One region of the Mesobacillus sp. ABV4_180 genome, then DNA from elsewhere that is predicted to be linked to it. Evidence: riboswitches for the same ligand, from Rfam matches in the RefSeq annotation. Region 1 holds a riboswitch; each other region holds the start of a gene.
What was found. A riboswitch is a leader RNA that binds a small molecule or an ion and turns the genes downstream of it on or off. The one in region 1 is predicted to bind S-adenosylmethionine.
Positions count from the first base shown of each region.

Region 1 (7,411 bases):
ATCCATAAAACAGAATGAATAATTGCACAAGTAAAGGCGTTCCTCTAATGGCAGACACATAAACTCTTGCGATAAACTGTAGAAATTTAACATCGGAAATCCTGGCGAGAGCCGTCAAGATCGCCAAACCCAATCCACATACAAATGAAATTAACGTTAATGGGATTGTGTAAAAAATAGCCCCCTGTAAAAGGGGGATAAATGAATTTTGGGCAATTTCGGCCAGCCGGTCCATTCTTTCAGGGTCGGCAAATATGTTATTCAAGTACATTTTCACCAAACCACTTCAAGGAAATTTTGTCATAAGTACCATCAGCAATCATATCCGCAAGCGCTCCGTTAACAGCCTCAACTAGAGTTTCGCTGTCTTTTCTGAACATCAAACCACTTTGTGATGCATCTTCGCTCTCTGCTACAATTTTTACTTTTGCATCAGGCTTTGCCTTTTTAAAATCAAGGAAGGAAAGATTTTCGTTAATTGTAACATCCGCACGCTTTGACAAAATCAGCTCAATCGCCTGGTTAAACCCTTCTACTCCAACGATTTCTGCACCATTAGTTCTGGCTATGTCTGCATAGTTGCTTGTCATGGACTGAGCTGCCTTTTTCCCATTTAAATCTTCAAAACCTTTCACTTCATCATTCTCTTCATGTGCAATCAATACAGCCGTTGATGTGATATATGGTTTTGAGAAGGCATACTTCTCTTCTCTTTCAGGTTTGATTCCTACTTGGTTCGCGATCATGTCAAAACGCTTTGCATCAAGGCCAGCAAACATGGCGTCCCACTGAGTCTCTTTAAACTCAGCCTTGACTCCAAGTCTTTTAGCGACTTCAGTTGCAATTTCAACATCAAATCCTGTGAGTTTTCCGCTCTCGTCATGGAAAGTGAAAGGTGGATATGTACCCTCTGTTCCAACAAGAAGGACCCCTTCCTTTTCAACCTTCTCAAGAACTGCATTCTCTTTGTCGGTAGCATCGTTCCCCTGTGGCACTTCATCGGACTCATTCTTTCCACCGCAGCCTGCCATCATCAGGACTGCAGTTAGGATCAAAACAAAAAGTAAAGATAATTTCCTCATTTTAATTCCTCCTATTTAGGTTGGTTTTATCGGATTAGTAAATCATAAATCAATTTTCTTTTTCCGTCAAAAGATAATTCTTATTTAATTTCCCTCAAAATTTTTTTGTTTATTACTCAGATAAAAATTAGACAAAAGAAAATGACGTATGTCATTTCATACGTCATTTTTCGTGTGCATTTTTAATGAATTTCACTACTAAACTTTTACAGCCAGATCGCTAAATAAACTGTGTCAGCAGCTGGTTGAACTTGTCCCGTTCTTCCCAGAAAGCACCATGTCCACTATACTGAAAAGGAACAAGCTGTGAATTCCTTATTTTTCGATTTTGTTCTTGCGCTTGTGCAAAAGGTATCACTTTGTCATGAATGCCGTGAATAATTAATGTTGGTACTTCTATTTTTGGAAGGTCAGCATGCAGGTTTTCACCTCTTAATAAAACGATGACTGACGCTGTGGACCAACCTGCGGCCTGTAGTCCCATTTGAAAGAACCAGTCGGAAAACTGAGGAGAAATATATTGAAAGAAAAAAGTATCAATTATTCCCTGCATCATCTTCGGGCGGTCGTTTAATGCTTCTTTAAGCAATTTGCCTGCATTTTCGGCTGTAAATCCTGTTGGGGCTGCAGCATCAACAAGGACCAGCCTTGATACTCCGTAACCATTGTACCGGGACATATATCTGATTGCGATCGCACCTCCAGTAGAGTGGCCAACCAGGGCAAAATTATTTAATTGAAGTGTCTCAACTACCGCGCGGATATCATCGGCCAATCGGTCAAAAGTGTATCCAGACATTGGTTTATCCGAATTCCCGAAGCCCCTCCAGTCTATCCCGATGCAACGGTACCCCATGGATGGAAGAACATTAAATTGATATTCAAACTGTTTATGGCTCAACGGCCAGCCATGCAAGAAAACAATGGTCTTGCTTCCTCCAGGATTAATGTCTTCAACATACAAATTCACACCTTGTTCTACAGTAACAAAGTAACCCATGCCCAAGCCTCCTCGATGAAAGTGGTATCGAGCATAAGATATTCATTTTTTTAACATAGGTGATTACCTAGAACTAAGGAAGGTTGAGGAAGCTAACTTGAAAAAAGGTAAAACCTAAAGCAAACTAATTTCCATCAACGAAAGATGGTGTAGCAAAAGATATAAAACTTTTGGGCACCTTCTTTTAATTTTTTCAACGGCTGGATCTCACCTCATCCTTATAATCCGAATTTCCCATTTTCCAAATTTCGAGAAAAATTCCAAATAAAATGATTGACACTTTCTCTATGCCACAGTAAAGTAATAAACAAGATTTAAAACCGAATATTCGTTACCTTCTTATCAAGAGAGGTTGAGGGACTGGCCCTATGACACCTCGGCAGCGGACTCCTTTTGGAATCTGTGCCAAATCCAGCAAGCGCAGCTTGACAGATAAGAAGAGGCCAACTTTTTAATTTGATGTCCTCTTCTTTCTGAAGGGGATTTTTATTTTTCCGGAATTCCCTACCTACAACTATATATCAATACTTTCTTATCAAGAGAGGCGGAGGGACTGGCCCTATGAAGCCTCGGCAGCGGACCCCTTATGGGGGACTGTGCCAAATCCAGCAAGCAAAAGGCTTGGGAGATAAGAAGAGAAGTTTGTCCTGTATTTTTTCAGGCGTGCCCTCTTCCTATTTCCGGGAAGAGGGCTTTTTTGTTAATTGAAAAAGCATGGATGAACCATCTACAAAGGAGGCAGAAAGGTGATTACTTTTCAGAAAGTAGAAAAAGTATACGAAAGCCGCGGGCAAAAGGTAGCCGCGCTAAATGGAATTGATTTAGAAATTAACGAAGGCGAAATATTTGGAGTCATTGGTTTTAGCGGCGCAGGAAAAAGTTCATTGATCCGCTGCGTGAATTTATTGGAACGTCCGACTTCAGGACAGGTGATTGTTGATGGCTGCGACCTGACTTCCCTTTCTGTAAAAGAGGTCAGGGAGATTAAAAGGAATATCGGGATGGTATTCCAGCATTTCAATCTCTTAAATTCGAAAACCGTTTTTGATAATGTGGCCATGCCGCTGGTCCTCGCAAAAATTCCAAAGGCACAAATAAAAGAGCGGGTTCATCAGCTTCTTGAATTTGTCGGCCTTGCTGATAAAGCAGACAGTTATCCGGATCAGCTATCCGGCGGCCAAAAGCAGCGGATTGGAATAGCACGGGCACTGGCAACCCAGCCGAAAATCCTGCTGTGTGACGAAGCGACTTCTGCACTTGATCCGCAGACAACAAGCTCCATTCTTCAGCTTTTGAAAAAAATCAACAAGGAGTACAACATCACCATTTTAATCATTACCCATGAGATGTCAGTCATCCGTGAAATTTGTGATCGCGTGGCTGTCATTGAAGAAGGAAGAATTATTGAGGAAGGCACTGTCTTTGATGTCTTTTCTGCTCCGAAAACGAAAACGGCAAGGAACTTTGTCAGCTCCATCATGAATGACACTATCCCAGATTCAGTTCGAACGATTATTGATGGGCACTCCGGGCTTCAAAAGGTATTCCGAATCAATTTTGTCGGTGATTCAGCCGGCCAGCCGCTTTTATCACAGCTTGCAAAGAAATTTGATGTAAATATCAATGTTCTTTTTGGAAATATTACCGAGCTTCAGGGCACCCCATTCGGAAACCTGATCGTCGAGTTTCAGGGCAGTGATAAAGAAATTTTACGGGCTCTAAATTTTATCGGCCAGCAAAAAGTAAGCATAAAGGAAGTGAAAGCACATGCTAGTTAATTCAGAACAAATCATTCAGGCATTAGTAGAGACTCTCCAGATGGTTGCGTTCTCGCTGCTGTTCTCGGCAGTCCTTGGAGTGCCTCTTGGAATTGCTCTCGTCGTGACACGGAAAGGACATTTGCTTGAAAACGCTCCGGTCTTCAATGTCCTGAATGGCATCATCAACGTGTTCCGCTCGGTGCCATTCATCATCTTACTGGTAGCGATAATCCCAATTACCAGATTTCTTGTTGGTACATCCATTGGCACCGCTGCGGCAGTCGTCCCGCTTGTCTTTTATGCAGGGCCGTATATTGCAAGATTAGTAGAGAATTCTCTTTTGGAAGTGGACCCGGGTGTCATCGAAGCTGCAGAATCAATGGGCGCTACTCCCTGGCAGATCGTTTTTAAATTCATTATCCCTGAAGCGCTGAGCTCTCTTATCCTCGCCTTCACGATTGCAACAGTCGGATTGATTGGCGCTTCGGCCATGGCAGGAGCAATCGGCGGCGGCGGCCTGGGGGATCTGGCTATTACTTATGGCTATCAGCGTTTTGATACAACAACGATGCTCATTACAGTAGGAATTTTGATTGTGTTGGTCCAGGGCCTTCAATCGCTTGGAAATATTACAGCTAAAAAAATCAGAAGAAGATAATCAGGAGGAAACCAAAATGAAAAAATTACTTTTAACCCTTATCGTACTTACATTGGCAGCATTCAGCACGGCATGCTCAAGCTCATCAACATCCGCAAAAAGCGGAGAAACAGTTAAAGTCAAACTTGGCGTCAGCGGTATGGATCACCGTGTATGGGATTTCGTCGCTAAAAAAGCTGAAAAAGAAGGGATTGACGTGGAAATCGTCACCTTCTCAGACTACGTGCAGCCGAACCTTGCTCTTGCCGAAGGCGAATTGGATGCCAACTCATTCCAGACTGTTTCTTATTTTGACGCTTTTATCAAGGAACATAATATTAACCTTGTACCTATTGCTACTACGTTGATTGCACCAATGGGAATTTATTCAGATAAATTCAAGGATGTAAATGACATCCCTAAAGGCGGCAAAATAGCCCTCGCCAATGAAGCGACTAACATGGGCAGAGGCCTTCTTCTGCTGCAGGAAGCTGGTTTGATCAAGCTAGAGGATGGATTCGATGGTATTGGGTCCCTGGATAAAATCGTTGAAAACCCCAAGAATCTTGAGTTTGTTACAATTGTTGCCGGCCAGACTCCAAGGGTATTGCCAGATGTTGCGGCTTCAATCATCAACAACGGAATTGCAGTTGACGCAGGATTCACACCCAAGAAGGATGCCATCTTCCTCGAAAGTGCAACCGCAACTCCATATATCAACATCATTGCTGTTCGGGAAGAGGACAAAAACAACAAAATATTGAAGAGGTTAGCTGAACTTTACCAGCAGGACGACACAAAAGAATTCATCGAGAAGGAATACAAAGGAAATACGATTCCTACCTTCGTTCCGCTTAGTGAGATTGGCTGGTAATCTACATCGATTGCCGCGAAGTTCATCAGGATTATCAGGAAGCTTCCCTGCATTATTAACATCATGGTAAAAAAGGATTTCTGTAACCTTGACTGCGAAAAAGCCCCCTAAGCTGGGGTAAAAGACAGCTGCTTAAATGGGCGGACACATCCCTTCCGCCCCTAAAATAACAAAATCAAGGAGGAATTAGGATGTCAACACCTGTAAAATCACTAAAGGAATTAAAGGATGTTATTGTTGAAAATGTAGAACTAAACAAAGATCTTTATCTATCAACCAGCCACGCAATCCATGAACGTCCGGAAATCGGCAATGAAGAGTTTTTCGCTTCTGCCCAGCTGATCAAGATTTTGGAGGATGAAGGCTTTGAAGTTAACAAGGCTGTAGCGGGGCATGAGACATCCTTTGTGGCGCGCAAAAAGTCTGATAAACCTGGTCCCTCCATCGCTTTTCTTGCAGAATATGATGCTCTTCCAGGAATAGGCCATGCTTGCGGACATAATATCATAGGAACTACAAGTGTTGCAGCAGCAATTGCTCTAAGCAAAGTGCTTGATGAAACCGGCGGTGAAGCAGTCGTTTTTGGAACGCCTGCCGAAGAGGGTGGTCCCAACGGCAGTGCCAAAGGCAGTTTTGTAAAACATGGACTAGTGGAAGGTATCGATGCCGCATTGATGCTCCACCCGTCTGGACAAACAAGATTGACAACCGGCTCCCTTGCTGTTGACCCGCTTGACTTTGAATATATCGGAAAGCCGGCGCACGCAGCTGCATCCCCTCATGAAGGAATAAATGCATTGGATGCGGTGATACAGCTTTTCAATGGAATAAACGCACTAAGACAGCAGCTTCATGATGATGTAAGAATTCATGGGATCATCACCCATGGTGGTGATGCACCGAATATCATTCCTGAATATGCAAAAGCCAGGTTCTTCATCCGTGCTGCAACAAGAAGCAGATTGAATGAAGTAACACGTCGCGTAAAAGCAGTAGCTGAAGGAGCAGCTCTTGCAACCGGAGCAAAGCTAAACGTCATTGCTTTCCAAAACGAAGTCGATAACATTCTATTGAATGATCGATATAATGAAGTGTTTAAAAGTGTTATTGAGGAACTAGGTGAAACGGTAGCAACTGAAGAAAGGAGCGGCATTGGCTCGACGGATGCCGGGAACATCAGCCAGGTGGTACCAACCATCCACCCTTACATCAAAATCGGTCCGGATGAACTCGTTGCGCACACCGTTCCATTCCGTGAAGCTGCTGCTTCTCCACAAGGAGACGAAGCCCTTCTTAAAGGAGCAAAGGCACTGGCCTTGACAGCCTTTCAGCTGATTACAGACGAAGTATTATTGAAGGAGATCAAGGCTGAATTTCAGCTGAGAAAAGCAACTGAGATTAAATAGTATAGATAAGAATATGAACAGGGGTGTTCCTGTCATCTATTTACTTATAACATACTCTTCTATTAATGTAAGACTCTTGCAGACGAAACCTCGCCCTGTATAGTAGACACTTATTAAATAGTCTACTGCAGGGTCTTTATTTATTTCCATAGGTAAAAACCCAATAGGATGGTTAAGACTTCTCGCCAATTCATACCACTAAAATCACACAAAAAAAACAGAAGCAAACTACTTCTGTTCTTTGGGTTCAGCCATGCTGATTAAAAAATCTATTGCTTCCATTTCTTCCTTCGTCAAATAACGGCCAGTTTCCGGATTTTTTAAAATTGCTTTTGCTTGTTCGATCGTCATTAAATTCTCTCCTGATATTAATTTCTTACCTCTTAACTATCGGAACAAACTAGCAAATTTTAAACAGCATCTTTTGAACAATTTAAAACATGGATCAAGACTCTCCCTGCTAGAGTGGCAATGATAGCCCTTCCATGCATTTTAAAAATAAGAACTGCTTTCTTTTAATTCTAAAAATACTAAAAACTTAATTGACTTGTGAAGAGTAAGTATATATAGTATTGAGTATTATTCTTCTTTGGGTAGTCGCGGACAGAAGATCGTTTTTAATTTCCTTTTGTGAGATACTGAACATTTTTTA
Region 1 is NZ_JBSWTJ010000001.1:1,135,525-1,142,935, reverse strand. It holds gene ACXAEA_RS05645 (amino acid ABC transporter permease) at 1-271, opposite strand, end outside; gene ACXAEA_RS05640 (amino acid ABC transporter substrate-binding protein) at 258-1,082, opposite strand; gene ACXAEA_RS05635 (alpha/beta fold hydrolase) at 1,303-2,082, opposite strand; SAM riboswitch class I at 2,419-2,521, shown strand; SAM riboswitch class I at 2,612-2,717, shown strand; gene ACXAEA_RS05630 (methionine ABC transporter ATP-binding protein) at 2,829-3,860, shown strand; gene ACXAEA_RS05625 (methionine ABC transporter permease) at 3,850-4,500, shown strand; gene ACXAEA_RS05620 (MetQ/NlpA family ABC transporter substrate-binding protein) at 4,517-5,353, shown strand; gene ACXAEA_RS05615 (M20 family metallopeptidase) at 5,545-6,759, shown strand; gene ACXAEA_RS05610 (hypothetical protein) at 6,988-7,110, opposite strand.

Region 2 (7,411 bases), 2.8 Mb from region 1:
TATCCCGGTCCTTGTGAAAGACAATATCGATACACATGATAAAATGCACACAAGCGCTGGTTCGCTGGCGCTGAAGGACTCTATTGCACTCAAGGATTCATTTGTTTCGGCAAAGCTGAGGGAAGCTGGTGCAGTAATCCTTGGGAAAACGAATATGACGGAATGGGCCAACTTCATGGCAAACGATATGAAGGGCGGCTATAGTTCCCGCGGAGGCCAGGTGATGAACCCGTATGGACCTGGCAAATTCGAGGTCGGTGGTTCAAGTGCTGGCTCTGGTGCCTCTATTGCTGCCAATTTGGCTGCAGTTGCTGTCGGGACAGAAACCGACGGCTCCATTTTGAATCCTGCCTCACAAAATTCCCTGGTCGGCATCAAGCCGACAGTCGGCCTTGTCAGCCGCAGCGGGATCATCCCGATCGCCCACACCCAAGACACGGCTGGACCAATGGCGAGGACAGTGAAGGATGCGGTTTATCTATTAGAAGCGATTGCCGGGCGGGATGATCAGGACCCTGCAACCATGGTTACTTTGCCGGAGTTCAATGACCTATTGGATGATCAAGGTTTAAAAGGAGCAAAAATAGCTGTTGCCAGGGAAGAGTATATTGGTCAATTAACCGAGGAGCAGGAGCAGATTTTCCAAAATGCTGTTGATAAGCTTAAAGAGCTTGGAGCCGAGGTAGTGGAAGCTGAGGTTCCAGCAGCCAAAGCGAAGTGGGGCAATAAGGTTTTAAGCCATGAGTTCAAAGCAGACTTGAATGCCTATCTGAATGGGTTGGCTCCAAATGTAACAATCAGGACGCTGGCTGATGTTATAGATTTTAACAACCAGCATGCTGAGAAAACGCTGAAATACGGACAGGAAGTCCTGCTGAAATCCGAAGCAACAAGCGGAACTTTGACAGAAGCTGAATACCTGGAGCAACTCGAATACAATCTCTATATGTCCAGGGAGCAGGGGATCGACTATGTATTGAAGGAATACAGTGTCGACGCCGTATTGTTCCCGATGGACGGATCGACGATCGGGTCTAAGGCTGGATACCCGTCTGTAACGGTTCCGACTGCCTTTACTTCTGAAGGAGAGCCAGTCGGCATTACTTTTACCGGAACTGCCTTCAGCGAACCGTTATTGATTAAGCTTGCCTATGCATACGAGCAGGCAACCAGGGTGCGCCGTGCACCCGAACTTGGAATAAACGCCGATAAAAAAATCCATACTACTTCTTGAATCCATCAAAAGGAGCGAGGAAGCATGGGTAAAACAAAGCTCGGCAACGCTAACGCCCAGCGCAACAACAACAAGAAAAAAGGAAATAACACACCGGAAGAACTAGTCGAGTTCACAACCGGCCAAAAAGAAAAGAAGCTAAACAACCCGATCGATTAATTGCAAAGTGCCCAGGCGAGTCGCCAGGGCACTGTTTTTTTTTTTAGATTGCGGAAATGTAGTGATTATGCTGTATTTCGTAGTGATTCAAATAAAACCGTAGTGGTAAAAACGGATTCGTAGTGATTTGTTCAAAATTGTAGAGAATAAATCAAATTTCATAGAGATTTTGCTCGAAATCGTAGAGATTCAGACCTGACCCGGAGTGATAAGCCGAATGTTGTAGTTATTTTTGCCAAACCGGATTAATGACCTGTCCCCTTATCAAAATTACTCCCCGAAACATCGGCCACGTTTTCGATGGCAACTAATGCATTTGGGTCGATATCATTCACGACGGAGCGCAACGTCGATAATTCAATCCGGCTGACGATCGTATAGATGATTTTTTTCGGTTCGTTTGAAAAAACGCCCTGTCCCTGGATATAGGTCATGCCTCGTCCCAGCTGCTTCAGCAATTCTTCTGCAATTTCCTCTGGAACATCGGAAATGATCGTGACCGATTTCAGTTCTTCCATACCTTCCACGACGACATCAATCATTTTAAACGCAATAAAATAAGTGATAATCGAGTACATCGCTGTCTCCCAGCTGAATACGAGCAATGCTGCCAGAATAAAGATGAACAAATTCATGATCATGACGATCTGGCCGACGGACACGGTGCGCTTTTTGCTGACGAGGATGGCGATGATTTCCGTTCCGTCCAACGCTCCGCCTGCACGGATGACTAGGCCGACGCCGGTTCCGAGGATGACCGCGCCAATGATGGTCGCTAAAAATAAATCATCTGTGACTGGGTCAAAATGATGTAAATAAGCTGTCGCACCGGATAGAACGATGACACCATAAAGCGTGCGCAATGTGAACTTCCATCCCATTCTGCGGTAACCGATATACAGGAACGGCAGGTTTAGAATAATCAGGAAGATACTCATCGACACATTGGTTAACTCTGCTGCAATTATCGAGAGCCCGATGACCCCGCCATCAAGGATTGCGTTTGGCACGAGGAACATATCCAGACCAAATGCCGCTATAACAGCACCCAATGTAATCGTTACAAGCTGTGTAATTTCTTTTATAACTCTTTTTTTCTTCGTTGCTGCCATAATGAATCAAACCCTTTTCATATAGATAATCAATGTATTAATTGTAGCAAACTTTGATAAACTTCAAAAATAAAAGGCAATTCATCATGTGTTTCTGGTATTTTTAGATTATATAACCAGGATTAGAAGATCTGCATTTATGGGTATTGAAGAAGCGTAAGATATTTGATTTTTGGAGGGACCATGTTGGCTAACGATACTCAAGTTAAAAATAGACAAAAGAAACAACAGCCATCTTCAAACCGAAAGGCTGAAAAAACGCATAAAAAACACAACAATAAACCATATATTCGCACAAGCCCGAAACCTAAAGAAAAGGAAATGGATGAACACAAACTTAAGCGGAAAGAAAATGCGAAAACATCCTCAAATAATAATGTAAGTGAAACGTCAAACAAAGATAACAGAAGCAAGTCCCAAAATAAAGCACAGAATAAGGACCATGAAGTAAAGCATAAAGAGCAGTCTGGGAAATTCGAGACGGCTTTCAACAGGATTCATAAGGCTTTGAAGGAAATGGTGAAGGGGACGGACAGTGATGCGTTCGTCGAGCTGCTTTACTCTGGCTATAAGAATCAATCTTTGATCAGGAAGTATAAGAGTGAGCTGCACCAGTTCGCCAAGCTGAGGAATGCGATTGTCCATGAGCGGGTGAACGCGGATTATTATATCGCCGAGCCTCATATTGAAGTTGTTGAACGAATCGAGGAGATATGCAGGGAATTCGAAAAGCCACAGACCGCACTTTCAATCGCGACCAGCCCGGTATTCTACTATTATGAAGATGCTTATCTTAAAGATGTTCTAAAAGTGATCAACAAGTTTGATTTTACAAGATTCCCTGTCTATGACAAAGATGATAAATATGTTGCCTTGTTGACTTCGACAGAGATCATCCAGTGGATGGCGAAGCATTTTTCGGATAATGTCGTGACGATTGAAGATGTGCGAGTGAAAGAATTATTGAAGAAAGACAAAAATTATTTCGTTACTTTTGTCGATAAAGATGCTTCACTTTATCATATCGAAGAACTATTTGAACGCTATCACACGAGAGGAAAGAAGCTCCAGGCAGTCATCATCACTGAAACGGGAGACCGCCACGGGAAGCCGGTCGGCGTAATTACTCCCTGGGACTTGCTTGACAGTGACCCTGCGGAGGATTAACCTCATATACACTCTTTTCGGTGGTCAATTAATCAAGGCGGTTCCACATTGACGAGGCGCCTGCCTTGCTGATATACTGCCTATTACAAATGATATTTAAAAATTGAAATAACTCTTATCCAGAGCGGCAGAGGGACAGGCCCTGTGAAGCCCGGCAACCTTCATTTCGGTGAAAGGTGCTAATTCCTGAAGATTCACGTCTGAAGATAAGAGGGGATGCTGCGCGCGAAACCTCTTCTTATTGGAGAGGTTTTTTTACATTACAGAAAAAGCAGGTGGGCGAGATGGCAGGAAATTTCGAAACAGAAGTGCTTCATTCGATACATAACAAACCGAAGGGGATTAAAAGTAAGGCAACGCCGATTTATCAGACATCGGCTTTTACATTTAACGATCTGGATGAGCTGGAGGGCTTTTACCAGGGTGAAGGAGATTATTTGTACTCGAGGGTAGGGAACCCGAACACGGATGAATTGGGACAATCCGTTGCAGCACTTGAGCATGCGGAGGATGGAGTGGCGGCATCTTCTGGGCTGTCGGCGATTCTTGCTGGCGTCCTGGCTGTGGTGAAGAGCGGCGACCACATTGTCGCGGCAGATGATGTCTATGGAGGCAGCTTCCATATGCTAAAATCAGAGCTTGAACGATTTGGCATCGAGACGACATTTATCCCGTTTTCCGACCTGAGCAATGTTGAAGCGGCAATCAGGGAAAATACAAAGCTAGTATACACGGAATCCATTACCAATCCGCTACTTCGGGTCGAAAACCTGGAAGAGGTCATTGAGCTGGCCAAGAAACATAATCTCACCGTTCTGGTGGATAATACTTTTGCCACGCCGCTCCATGTGCGTCCGTATTTGCTCGGTGCGGACCTTGTCGTCCATAGTGCCACGAAATATATTGGCGGCCATAGCGATGTCACTTCAGGAGTCGTAGTAGGCCGCAAGGATTTAATCACTGAAGCACGTGCTAGAATCGTGAATCTCGGTGCGAACCTGAGTCCATTCGAAGCCTGGCTTACTTGCAGAGGATTGAAGACACTGGCATTAAGAATGAAGGCTCAGTCGGAAAATGCGAGGATGCTTGCTGAAAAACTGCGTGAAAACGAGAAAGTCGCAAAGGTATATTATCCTTTCGCTGAAGGTGAAAAAGGGTTCGGGGCCATTGTCACGATCGAGCTTGCCGAGCATGTGGACACAAATCAATTTTTTAAATCGCTAGGCTGGGTAAAAATTGTTCCGACACTTGCCGGTGTTGAAACAACCGTATCCCACCCGCTGAAAACATCCCACCGTGCCCTTCCGCCAGAGGCACAGAAAGAACTGGGGATTACCTATGGATTAGTCCGGATATCAGTTGGAATTGAGAATGCTGCCGATATTATTGAACAATTTGAGTCAGCACTTGCGAAATCTGAAAAATAAATTGGTATAAATAGAAAAAAACTCCAACAATTTTGATATTATATTGATATCATACTTTTCATACCCTAATAGGTTTGAAGGGTTTAACAGGAGTGGAGAACATGCGGAGGTTCATTAATCTTTCGTTAAAAACCAAGGTATTCGCTTTTTTTGGCATGTTATTTTTCGTATATGCCATATCAACAACTTATAATTTTTACTTGCTCAATAAATATAAAGGAAGCCCAGACCCGGCGGAACTTGTGTCAAAGAGCTTTTATTCAACTGCAATCGCCGGTACACTCATTTCGATAGGCTGTCTTGTTTTTATCATCATATTGTTCAAGAATGTTTTCAGGCCAATCGATCTTCTGACGGAAGCCACTCGGAAAATGGCCACTGGTGATTTATCGGTCCATCTCGAGAACCGGTCAATGGATGAAATCGGGAAGCTGACCTCTCATTTCAATGAAATGGTCGATCAGTTAAAGGTTCTTGTTGCTGAATGCCAAAGCAATACAGAATTGCTGCATGATTCATCTATCAAGCTTTATGATAATTCCCAAGGCCATGAAATAGAGAGTGAAAGGATCAATTCTTCCATTTTGCAAGTCTCTGCTGGGGCAGAACTGCAACATAAGCAATCAGTTTATTTGAGTAAAGTTGTCGATAGAATGGAAAAACGAATCAGGGAAATAGCAGAACTTGCTAATCTGATTGATGAAATGTCCTCGGAAAACGTATCTAAAAGCAAGAAGGGTATGGAGCTGATCGACGGAACAAGCACGCAAATTGGACATATGGACCAGATCACAAGCCAGGCTGCGATTGATGCAGAACAATTGGCAGAGAAGACAAATAAAATTGATCAAATCGTCAACATTATTTCTGGTATTGCGAATCAGACGAATCTGCTGGCATTGAATGCTGCAATTGAAGCGGCTCGTGCCGGGGAACAAGGTAAAGGATTTGCTGTGGTTGCAGGTGAAGTCCGGGCATTAGCTGAACAGTCGCTATTGGCTTCAAAACAAATTCAAGAAGTCATTGAAAGTGTTCGAGGGGAAATAAAAAACATGGTAGATGTCATGGCTAGCGGGAGCGCAGAAGTTCAAAAAGGGAGCAGGTTATTTTCCAATGTACAAACTGAGTATGGTGAAATGAGGGAAGGCATCCTCTCTATTCAGCGAGAAATCGGCAGGGTTGCAAACTATGCTGACGACTTAAAGAAGCAAACCTTTGAGTTGACATCGATGAACAGAGAAACAACGGCCATTCTGCACACAAATTCAGAAGGAATCACCGAGATGGCTGCAGGGCTTATTAACCAAGGAGAAACGGTCAGGGAAATCACTGCTACCGCGGAAAACCTGAAGAAAATCTCTACTGTACTTAGGGAAGCTGTTTCTGGTTATCGCAATAACTGATTATCGTTCGACATCATGTTTACGCCTCCTGTATGCGGGTATCTTTAAAAAGGACTACTCGTCTAAAGGAGGCTTTTATTTATGAACTATGAACATGAAAAACACCTAGTTGGAGTATACGATAACGAACGTGATGCAATCCAGGCAGTTGAGGATCTGAAAAGACAGGGCTATTCAACGGAAGACATCTCGGTTATCGGTAAAAACGATGATGAGGTTGATCACATCAACGAAGCAACCGGAACGAAGACTGAGGAAGGTCTTGCTGCTGGTGCAGCAACAGGCGGCATTTTAGGCGGCCTTACGGGATTACTGGCTGGTATCGGAGCGCTTGCGATTCCTGGTATCGGGCCAATCGTTGCTGCTGGTCCTATCGCTGCGACACTGACAGGCGCGGCAGTTGGCGCTGGTGCTGGCGGATTGGCTGGAGCATTGATTGGTATGGGTATTCCGGAAGATGAAGCTGAGCGTTACGAAGGCTATGTAAAAGAAGGGAAGATTCTTGTCGTCGTCGAACGCGATGAGAACCGTGTTGGGTTAAATGATACAACAAGGACAACTGGTTTGGAAAATCCGGTTGACGCACCCCTGACTTCGGACAACCCTGCGAATACTCGATTGAACAACCCTAGAGATTTTTAATAAGATATTGTCATAAAAAGGGCTGCCATTCATTTGGCAGCCTTTTGGCATTGTTGTAAAAGTAAAATAGCGTACAGTTCACTTCGAGAATTGTCCAGCTCCAGCGCTTGTCGGGGCTGCCCAAGGCGCTTCCGCTTGTCTTAGTAAGCCTTTTTTAATGAGAAAAGCTAATCACCTATACAAGATATGAAGGCTTGCATACTTTAATAATGAGGACGACTATCCGTCTTTAGTTTATATAAAGGATGTGAGTCAAATGAATTATGA
Region 2 is NZ_JBSWTJ010000001.1:3,891,116-3,898,526, reverse strand. It holds gene ACXAEA_RS19920 (amidase family protein) at 1-1,234, shown strand, start outside; gene ACXAEA_RS19915 (hypothetical protein) at 1,259-1,393, shown strand; gene ACXAEA_RS19910 (YitT family protein) at 1,639-2,505, opposite strand; gene ACXAEA_RS19905 (CBS domain-containing protein) at 2,692-3,672, shown strand; SAM riboswitch class I at 3,785-3,885, shown strand; gene ACXAEA_RS19900 (trans-sulfuration enzyme family protein) at 3,957-5,099, shown strand; gene ACXAEA_RS19895 (methyl-accepting chemotaxis protein) at 5,201-6,502, shown strand; gene ACXAEA_RS19890 (general stress protein) at 6,584-7,144, shown strand; gene ACXAEA_RS19885 (hypothetical protein) at 7,401-7,411, shown strand, end outside.
Region 2: another riboswitch for S-adenosylmethionine. It lies ahead of ACXAEA_RS19900 (trans-sulfuration enzyme family protein); the one in region 1 lies ahead of ACXAEA_RS05630 (methionine ABC transporter ATP-binding protein).

Region 3 (7,411 bases), 210 kb from region 1:
GCGTGATTCTTGTTCAGCGTTTGATTTGGAAGCACCGTGCTCGATTTTTCCGATTCCGTTGAAAATAGAAGTTGCGCTATCCTTCACAACACCGTGCTTCAGGATATAGCCTTCTGAATTTTTTCCGAAATGGATGATGCTTGTCGTGAAGTTCTGAGTCTGCTCTCCGCGTCCGACAACAACAGTTTTTGTGTCGCCGAATGAACCGTCACCAACAAGATTTGTGATGTTTTCTGAAACTGTATTGCAATCGTTCATCATGCCAAGAGCCCATTCAATACGAGCATCTCTTCCAGCTTGACCGCGACGGTTTACATAAGTTGTAAGCCCTTCAGCCAAAGTATCTACTGCACCGTACTGGATTTTCGCGTTCTGGCCAGCGATTGCTTCAGTAACAATGTTAACCTGGCCATTAACCTTGCCAGTTGTTGAAATGTAGTTCTCAACATATGTTACAGAGCTGTTATCTTCAGCCACAACAAGGACATGGTTGAACAGGTTCGCTTCTGCATCATCATGCAGAAAGATCGCCTGAATCGGATTCTGGATTTGAACATTTTTAGGAACATACAGGAATGCTCCGCCGTTCATGAATGCTGCGTGAAGAGCAGTCAAACGGTGCTCATCTGTTTTAACCGCAGTCATGAAGTATTTCTTCAGAAGGTCGCTATATTCGCGAGCCGCCGTGAAAATATCTGTAAAAATTACACCTTGTTCCTGCATTTCTTTTGAAAGCTGCAGGTATGCTGGCTTGTTGTTGCGTTGTACATAAAGGCTATTATCCTTTGCCTCCTGGTCAACAAGTGCTTTTACTTCCTCAGGAAGTTCATCGATTGATGAAAAAACATCGCTTTTCACAAGCAGCTTTTCAAATTTAGTGAAATTCCATTTATCAATTTTCGTCTTATCCGGTTTTGGCATGGAAAGATCTTCAGCTTTATCAAGAGATTGAACTCGAAGCTGTGTCAGCCATTCCGGTTCGTTCATTTCTTTTGAGAAGGAAGTAATGTACTCCTGGTCAAAAGCCCATTTCGTTTCCGTAGTCATTATAAATCCCCCCAACGCTTAAGCTTCTTGCCCAACTGTTTCGTCTTCGATGCCTAGTTCTTTTTTAATCCAGTCGTATCCTTCTGCTTCTAAGCGCTGTGCAAGTTCCGGTCCGCCGGACTTCACAATGCGGCCCTGCATCATGACGTGTACATAGTCAGGAGTGATGTAATCAAGAAGGCGCTGGTAGTGAGTGATGATCAAGCAGCCGAAATCTTCGCCGCGCATTTCGTTGATTCCTTTAGAAACAACCTTCAATGCATCGATATCAAGTCCTGAGTCAATTTCGTCAAGGATCGCGATTTTAGGTTCAAGCATCATCAATTGAAGAATCTCGTTACGCTTCTTTTCACCGCCGGAGAAACCTTCGTTAAGATAACGCTGTGCCATATCAAGATCCATTTCAAGGAATTCCATTTGCTTATCCATTTTGCGGATGAATTTCATAAGTGAAATTTCATTGCCTTCGCCAAGGCGGCTGTTCACAGCAGAACGAAGGAAGTCAGCATTCGTTACACCGCTGATTTCGCTTGGATATTGCATAGCAAGGAACAAGCCAGCGCGTGCTCTCTCGTCAACTTCCATTTCAAGAACATCTTCGCCATCAAGGTTAACAGAACCGCTAGTTACTTCATATTTAGGATGACCCATGATAGAAGAAGACAAAGTAGACTTACCAGTACCGTTTGGTCCCATGATCGCGTGGATTTCTCCACCCTTAACTTCAAGGTTCACACCTTTTAATATCTCTTTACCTTCAATCTCAACGTGAAGGTCCTTAATTGATAATACAGATCCTGCCATAATAATACCTCCGTCAATATAGAAAAGATTTTAAGCCGACTTCAGCCGTCTTTAGCTCTATTCTCATTTTATTCTCATTACAATCTTATAACAAATGAAAAGTGTTAGCAACACTTTAAAAGTGGAAAGAAATACAACGGAACCTGTTGATTCTTGTCAAAATATAAATATGATTTTTGGCTCATGCCGAGTGGAAGGGGAAACGACCGAGCAAACGCATTTGCTCGCAGTGTTTCCCCTTCCACTCGGCAGCTTTTCAGCCTCAAGCTGAAAAGCCTGTGAAGCGTAAGCTTCACAAAAGTGAGCCAAAAATCTGCAAAAATTAAGTTTTGAATGTTTTGATTGAAGAATCAACAGCATGAAACTTGCCTTCTTTCCACTTCCCCCACCACCGCATTTCAGCCCGCTGAAAGGCGACAAAACCACACTCTCATTCTAACAGACCAAGCCCTGCAAGTCGGTTTATCCGCTCATAGCTTGTACATCATTTTATTTTTACCTGCTGTAATAAAAAAATGTACTTGGACGGAATCAAGGCAGGACATAAACCCAAATGAAGGACATATTTCTCTTTGGTCATCACGATCCTGTCCTTCATCACCCTTATGACGGACACTTTTCTCGTTTCCACAACGATTTCTGTCCTTCATCATTCTCATGACGGACACTTTTCCCTTTTCTACAACGATTTCTGTCCTTCATCACCCACATGACGGACACTTTTCCCGTTTCCTTACCGATTCCTGTCCTTCATCACCCTCATGACGGACACTTTTTCCATTTTCACAACGATTTCTGTCCTTCATCACCTTCATGACGGACACTTTTCCCGTTTCCTTACCGATTTCTGTCCTTCATCACCTTCATGACGGACACTTTTCCCGTTTCCATACCGATTTCTGTCCTTCATCACCTTCATGACGGACACGTTCCCGTTTCCATACCGATTTATGTCCTTCATTACCCTGTTAATAATAAAGAAACCAGTGCATAAACGACACTGGTTCCAATTCATTTCTTCTATTATATATATCCTATCCTTACGAGTGGACTTTTCTTTCCAGATCCGAAATCATCCGCTGGCTTTGGATATAATCCTTTTCACGTCTTCTCTCGACTTCCATCCTTGCGTCATGGTTCATGCTGTAAACCTCATAACTGATTCCATGAGCTCCATGCATGGCTTTTTCCATTTCACTTGTGTAGTTCAGTTTTAGCTGACTAATAGTGAATCATCCCTTCGGTTTTTCGCTTTGATCAGCGATTTTTTTGATATTGCAATGGTAACACTTTTTATTTACCACTATCAAAGCGGTTAAAACCATTAATTTTTGGATGTGATGGAATATGGAGGTTTAAGGGTACCTCAGCTCTTGAATTCTTACAATACTGGCAAATCCCTCCGGATCGGAGCCTATCCTGCAAATCTGCCAACCCATTTTAGCCGCACTAACAGGCTTTTAGGTATATTTTACTGTTTTAAATGATTCAGCTCAGCCATCGCTTCCTGGACAAGCGTGACTGCCTGGCTCATTGCAGCACCGCCGCCAAATGCAGCAGTAACTCCTACTGCTTCTAAAATTTGTTCCTCAGTCGCACCCTGGTCAAGGCACCCTTTTAAATGATAAATAATGCAAAATTCATCCTGTGAATATAAAGATATTCCTAAAGCAATAAGCTGCTTTTCCTTCTGTGTGAGGGTTCCTTCCTGAAAGCACACTTCTGTAAAAGCATTATAATGTTGTGCAAGCTCAGGCATTCTCTGTGTAAAGATGCCAAGCCCATGCTTATATTCATGCAAAGCTGCTTCAGTAGAATTCCGGGGTTCATAATGATGTTCCATTGCTTTCACTCCAATCTGAATATTTCTCGGTTAGTATGTTAGATTTCAGAGCGGGTTATGCGAGGGATGTGAATCAAATAGAAAAAGCAGGCGCCGCCTGCTTTTCTGTTTTCTACTATTCTTTTACCGGAACGACAGCACCTTCATACTTTTCAAGGATGAAGTCCTGGATTTCTTTTGAGTGAAGAACTTCGACAAGTGCCTTGATTGCCGGCTTGTCTTTGTCACCTTCACGTACTGCGATGACGTTCACGTATGGAGAGTCACTTTCCTCGATCGCGATAGAATCCTTCAATGGATTAAGACCCGCGTCGATTGCGTAGTTAGAGTTAATTAGAACTGCGTCGCCTTCTCCGTTATTGAAGATCTGTGGAAGCAATGCTGCTTCGTATTCAGTGTCAAACTTCAGTTTCTTAGGGTTTTCTGCAATGTCATCGATTGTTGCTTTAACTTTTTCAACGCCATCCTTAAGAGTGATCAAGCCTTCTTTTTCAAGCATTGTCAGAATACGGCCATGGTCTGCTACTGAGCTGCTCATGATGATGTGAGCACCCTCTGGCAGGTCTTCAAGAGTTGTATGGTCTTTAGAGTAGACACCGATTGGCTCGATGTGAATTCCGCCTGCATTTTCAAACTTATATCCATGCTCCGCCATTTGAGATTCAAGATAAGGAATGTGCTGGAAGTAGTTTGCATCAAGTTCCTTTGAATCCAATGCCTGGTTAGGTACAACATAATCGTTGAATGTCTTGATTTCCAATTCATAGCCTTTTTCCTCAAGAAGGGACTTAGCTTCCTCAAGTATTTCGGCATGTGGTACGTTAGATGCACCAACAACGATCTTCTTGCTTTCTTCCTTGCTGCCTTCGGAATTTTCCCCAGATGTTCCGCAAGCTGTAAGCCCTGCTGTTAAAACTAATGCTATTAGCGCCAATAACCACTTTTTCATTTAGTATCTCTCCTTTATCTTTTATCTAATTTTCTAGTGATGACATCACCGATGAACTGAATTAAAAATACGATAACCAGGATGATGATGGTCGCCATTAGCGTGACATCGTTCCGGCTGCGCTGGAAACCTTCCATATAAGCGAGGTTTCCCAAACCTCCTGCTCCAATTACACCAGCCATCGCTGTGTAGCTGACAAGGGCAATTGCAGTAACGGTAATTCCTGAAACAAGTGCAGGCATTGATTCTGGAAGAAGCACCTTCCAGATGATCGTCGTTGTTTTCGCGCCCATTGACTTCGCTGCTTCGATGACTCCTTTATCAATCTCACGCAGTCCAATTTCGACCATTCTTGCGTAAAAAGGAGCTGACCCGATGATCAATGCTGGCAATGCTGCGTTCTCTCCAATCATTGAACCAACGATGAGCTTTGTAAAAGGAATCAGCAGGACAATCAGGATGATGAAAGGTATCGACCTGAATATGTTAACAAATGCACTTAACACTAAATTAATCGACTTATTTTCCCATATATTCCCTCTGGAAGTCAGGAAAAGCAATAGACCTAAAATGGCTCCAAGAATGAAGGTGGCTACAACCGAAATAGCACTCATGTACAGTGTTTCAACTGTCGCTTCCCACATCCGGTCCCAATTGACATTAGGAAATAAATTTTCAGCCATTTGAAATCACCTCCACGCCGACTTCCTGCTTGCCAATATATTCGATGGCGCGGTCCAGGTCGCCCTCTTCTCCATCCAGATGGATGAACAGAGTACCATAGGACCCGTTTTGCGTCTGCGAAATTTTCCCCTGGACAATATTGACCATGATCGGGAACTCGCGAATCAAATTGGTGATAAGAGGCTGTTCTGCTCCTTCACCCACAAATGTCAGCTGGACAACTCGGCCATGCGGATAGCGGGATAGCAAATGGTCGACTGTTTCCTTCGTTTCTTCGGGTTCAGTCACCTGCTGGACGAACCGTTTGGTGATTGGCTGCTGAGGGTTTTTGAACACTTCCAGTACAGGTCCTGTTTCAACAATCTTTCCGCCTTCCATCACCGCAACCCGGTGGCATATCTTTCGGATCACATGCATTTCGTGCGTAATCAGGACAATCGTAAGACCTAATCTCTTATTGATATCCACCAGCAGGTCCAGGATTTGGTCGGTTGTCTGGGGGTCAAGCGCTGATGTCGCTTCGTCACCCAGGAGTACTTTTGGATTGTTCGCAAGGGCCCTGGCAATTCCAACCCTTTGCTTTTGTCCACCGCTCAACTGTGAAGGATAAGCATCTCCACGGCCTTCAAGCCCAACAAGCTCGATCAGTTCTTTTACCCTTTTATCCCTCTCTGCCTTTGGCACACCGGCAATTTCGAGCGGGAAAGCAATGTTTTCTGCAACCGTTCTTGACCATAACAGATTGAAGTGCTGAAAAATCATGCTGATTTCCTGGCGTGCTTTTCGCAATTCCGCTCCTTTGATCCTTGAAACTTCCCTTCCAGCCACAACGACGGAACCTGAAGTTGGAATTTCGAGGCCGTTCAGCATTCGGATCAATGTACTTTTCCCCGCACCGCTGTATCCAATGACCCCAAAGATCTCACCTTCTTTGACTTCGAGGTTCACATCATCTACTGCTTTGACTTCTCCTTTTTTGGAAGGATAAATCTTCTTTGCCTTTTTTATCGTGATCAATTGACTCACCCTCTTTACAACTCTTTTTAAAACCGTTTAAATCGCCTAATATGCCTGAGAAGGTTATCAATCTAGTTTCCCATTCCCCAACGAAAATAATTCAAACTTTACGTTAAGAGGGAGCATGACTGAAACCGGTAAAAGGACGAGAAGATCAAATAATGCTTGTAAAATAATAAAAGCCTTTCTGCAAGTGAGCAGAAAGGCATAATTGTAGGGGGTATCCTTTCTCTCATCTGCCAAAGCAATCCGCTTTGAGTGAATTGGCACCATTTCAATAAGCAAGCTTATTGACGGTTGCCGGGCTTCATAGGGCACTTCCCTCCACCTCTCTTGATAAGAGCACGCTATTAAATTATTTAATCGGTTTTTAAGGTACGAGTGTGATTTTAGCACGGAATAAAAAAGGGTGTCAACAAAATTATTTTTAAATATTATTTGGAATGTATTGGATAATTAAACCTTCGCCGATACAGCAGGTACTCCAGTTGCTTTTTCAATCGCCTGTTCCAGGTCCTCGATGATATCATCACTATTTTCAATGCCGACGGAGAGGCGGATTAAATCTTCCGGTACGCCAGCCGCCTTCAGCCCATCCGCGTCCAGTTGCTGGTGGGTCGTGCTTGCCGGATGGATAATCAGGCTCTTTGCATCGCCAACATTCGCGAGGTGGGACCACAATTTCACAGAATTGATCAGCGTCGCACCTGCCTTTCTTCCTCCTTCTATTCCAAAAACGACTACGGCTCCAGCCCCTTTTGGCAGGTACCGTTCAGCAAGCTCTTTATCAGGATGAGAATCATGGCCAGGGTAAGAGACCCAGGTAACCGCAGGATGCGACTCGAGATAGTCCACGACTTTTTGGGTATTTGCGACATGCTCCTTCATGCGGACATGCAATGTCTCAATTCCCAGATTGAATTGGAAAGCACTCTGAGGGCTAATAGATGGCCCGAGATCACGGAGAAGCTGGACCCTGGCCTTTACAATGTATGCAGCAGCTCCAATGGCTTCGCTATACACGATATTATGATAACTTCCATCAGGTTCGTTGAAACCCGGGAATT
Region 3 is NZ_JBSWTJ010000001.1:928,579-935,989, reverse strand. It holds gene sufD (Fe-S cluster assembly protein SufD) at 1-1,047, opposite strand, end outside; gene sufC (Fe-S cluster assembly ATPase SufC) at 1,066-1,851, opposite strand; gene ACXAEA_RS04545 (YuzK family famiily protein) at 2,892-3,044, opposite strand; gene ACXAEA_RS04540 (carboxymuconolactone decarboxylase family protein) at 3,323-3,694, opposite strand; gene ACXAEA_RS04535 (MetQ/NlpA family ABC transporter substrate-binding protein) at 3,810-4,643, opposite strand; gene ACXAEA_RS04530 (methionine ABC transporter permease) at 4,658-5,326, opposite strand; gene ACXAEA_RS04525 (methionine ABC transporter ATP-binding protein) at 5,319-6,344, opposite strand; SAM riboswitch class I at 6,574-6,687, opposite strand; gene ACXAEA_RS04520 (O-acetylhomoserine aminocarboxypropyltransferase/cysteine synthase family protein) at 6,801-7,411, opposite strand, start outside.
Region 3: another riboswitch for S-adenosylmethionine. It lies ahead of ACXAEA_RS04525 (methionine ABC transporter ATP-binding protein); the one in region 1 lies ahead of ACXAEA_RS05630 (methionine ABC transporter ATP-binding protein).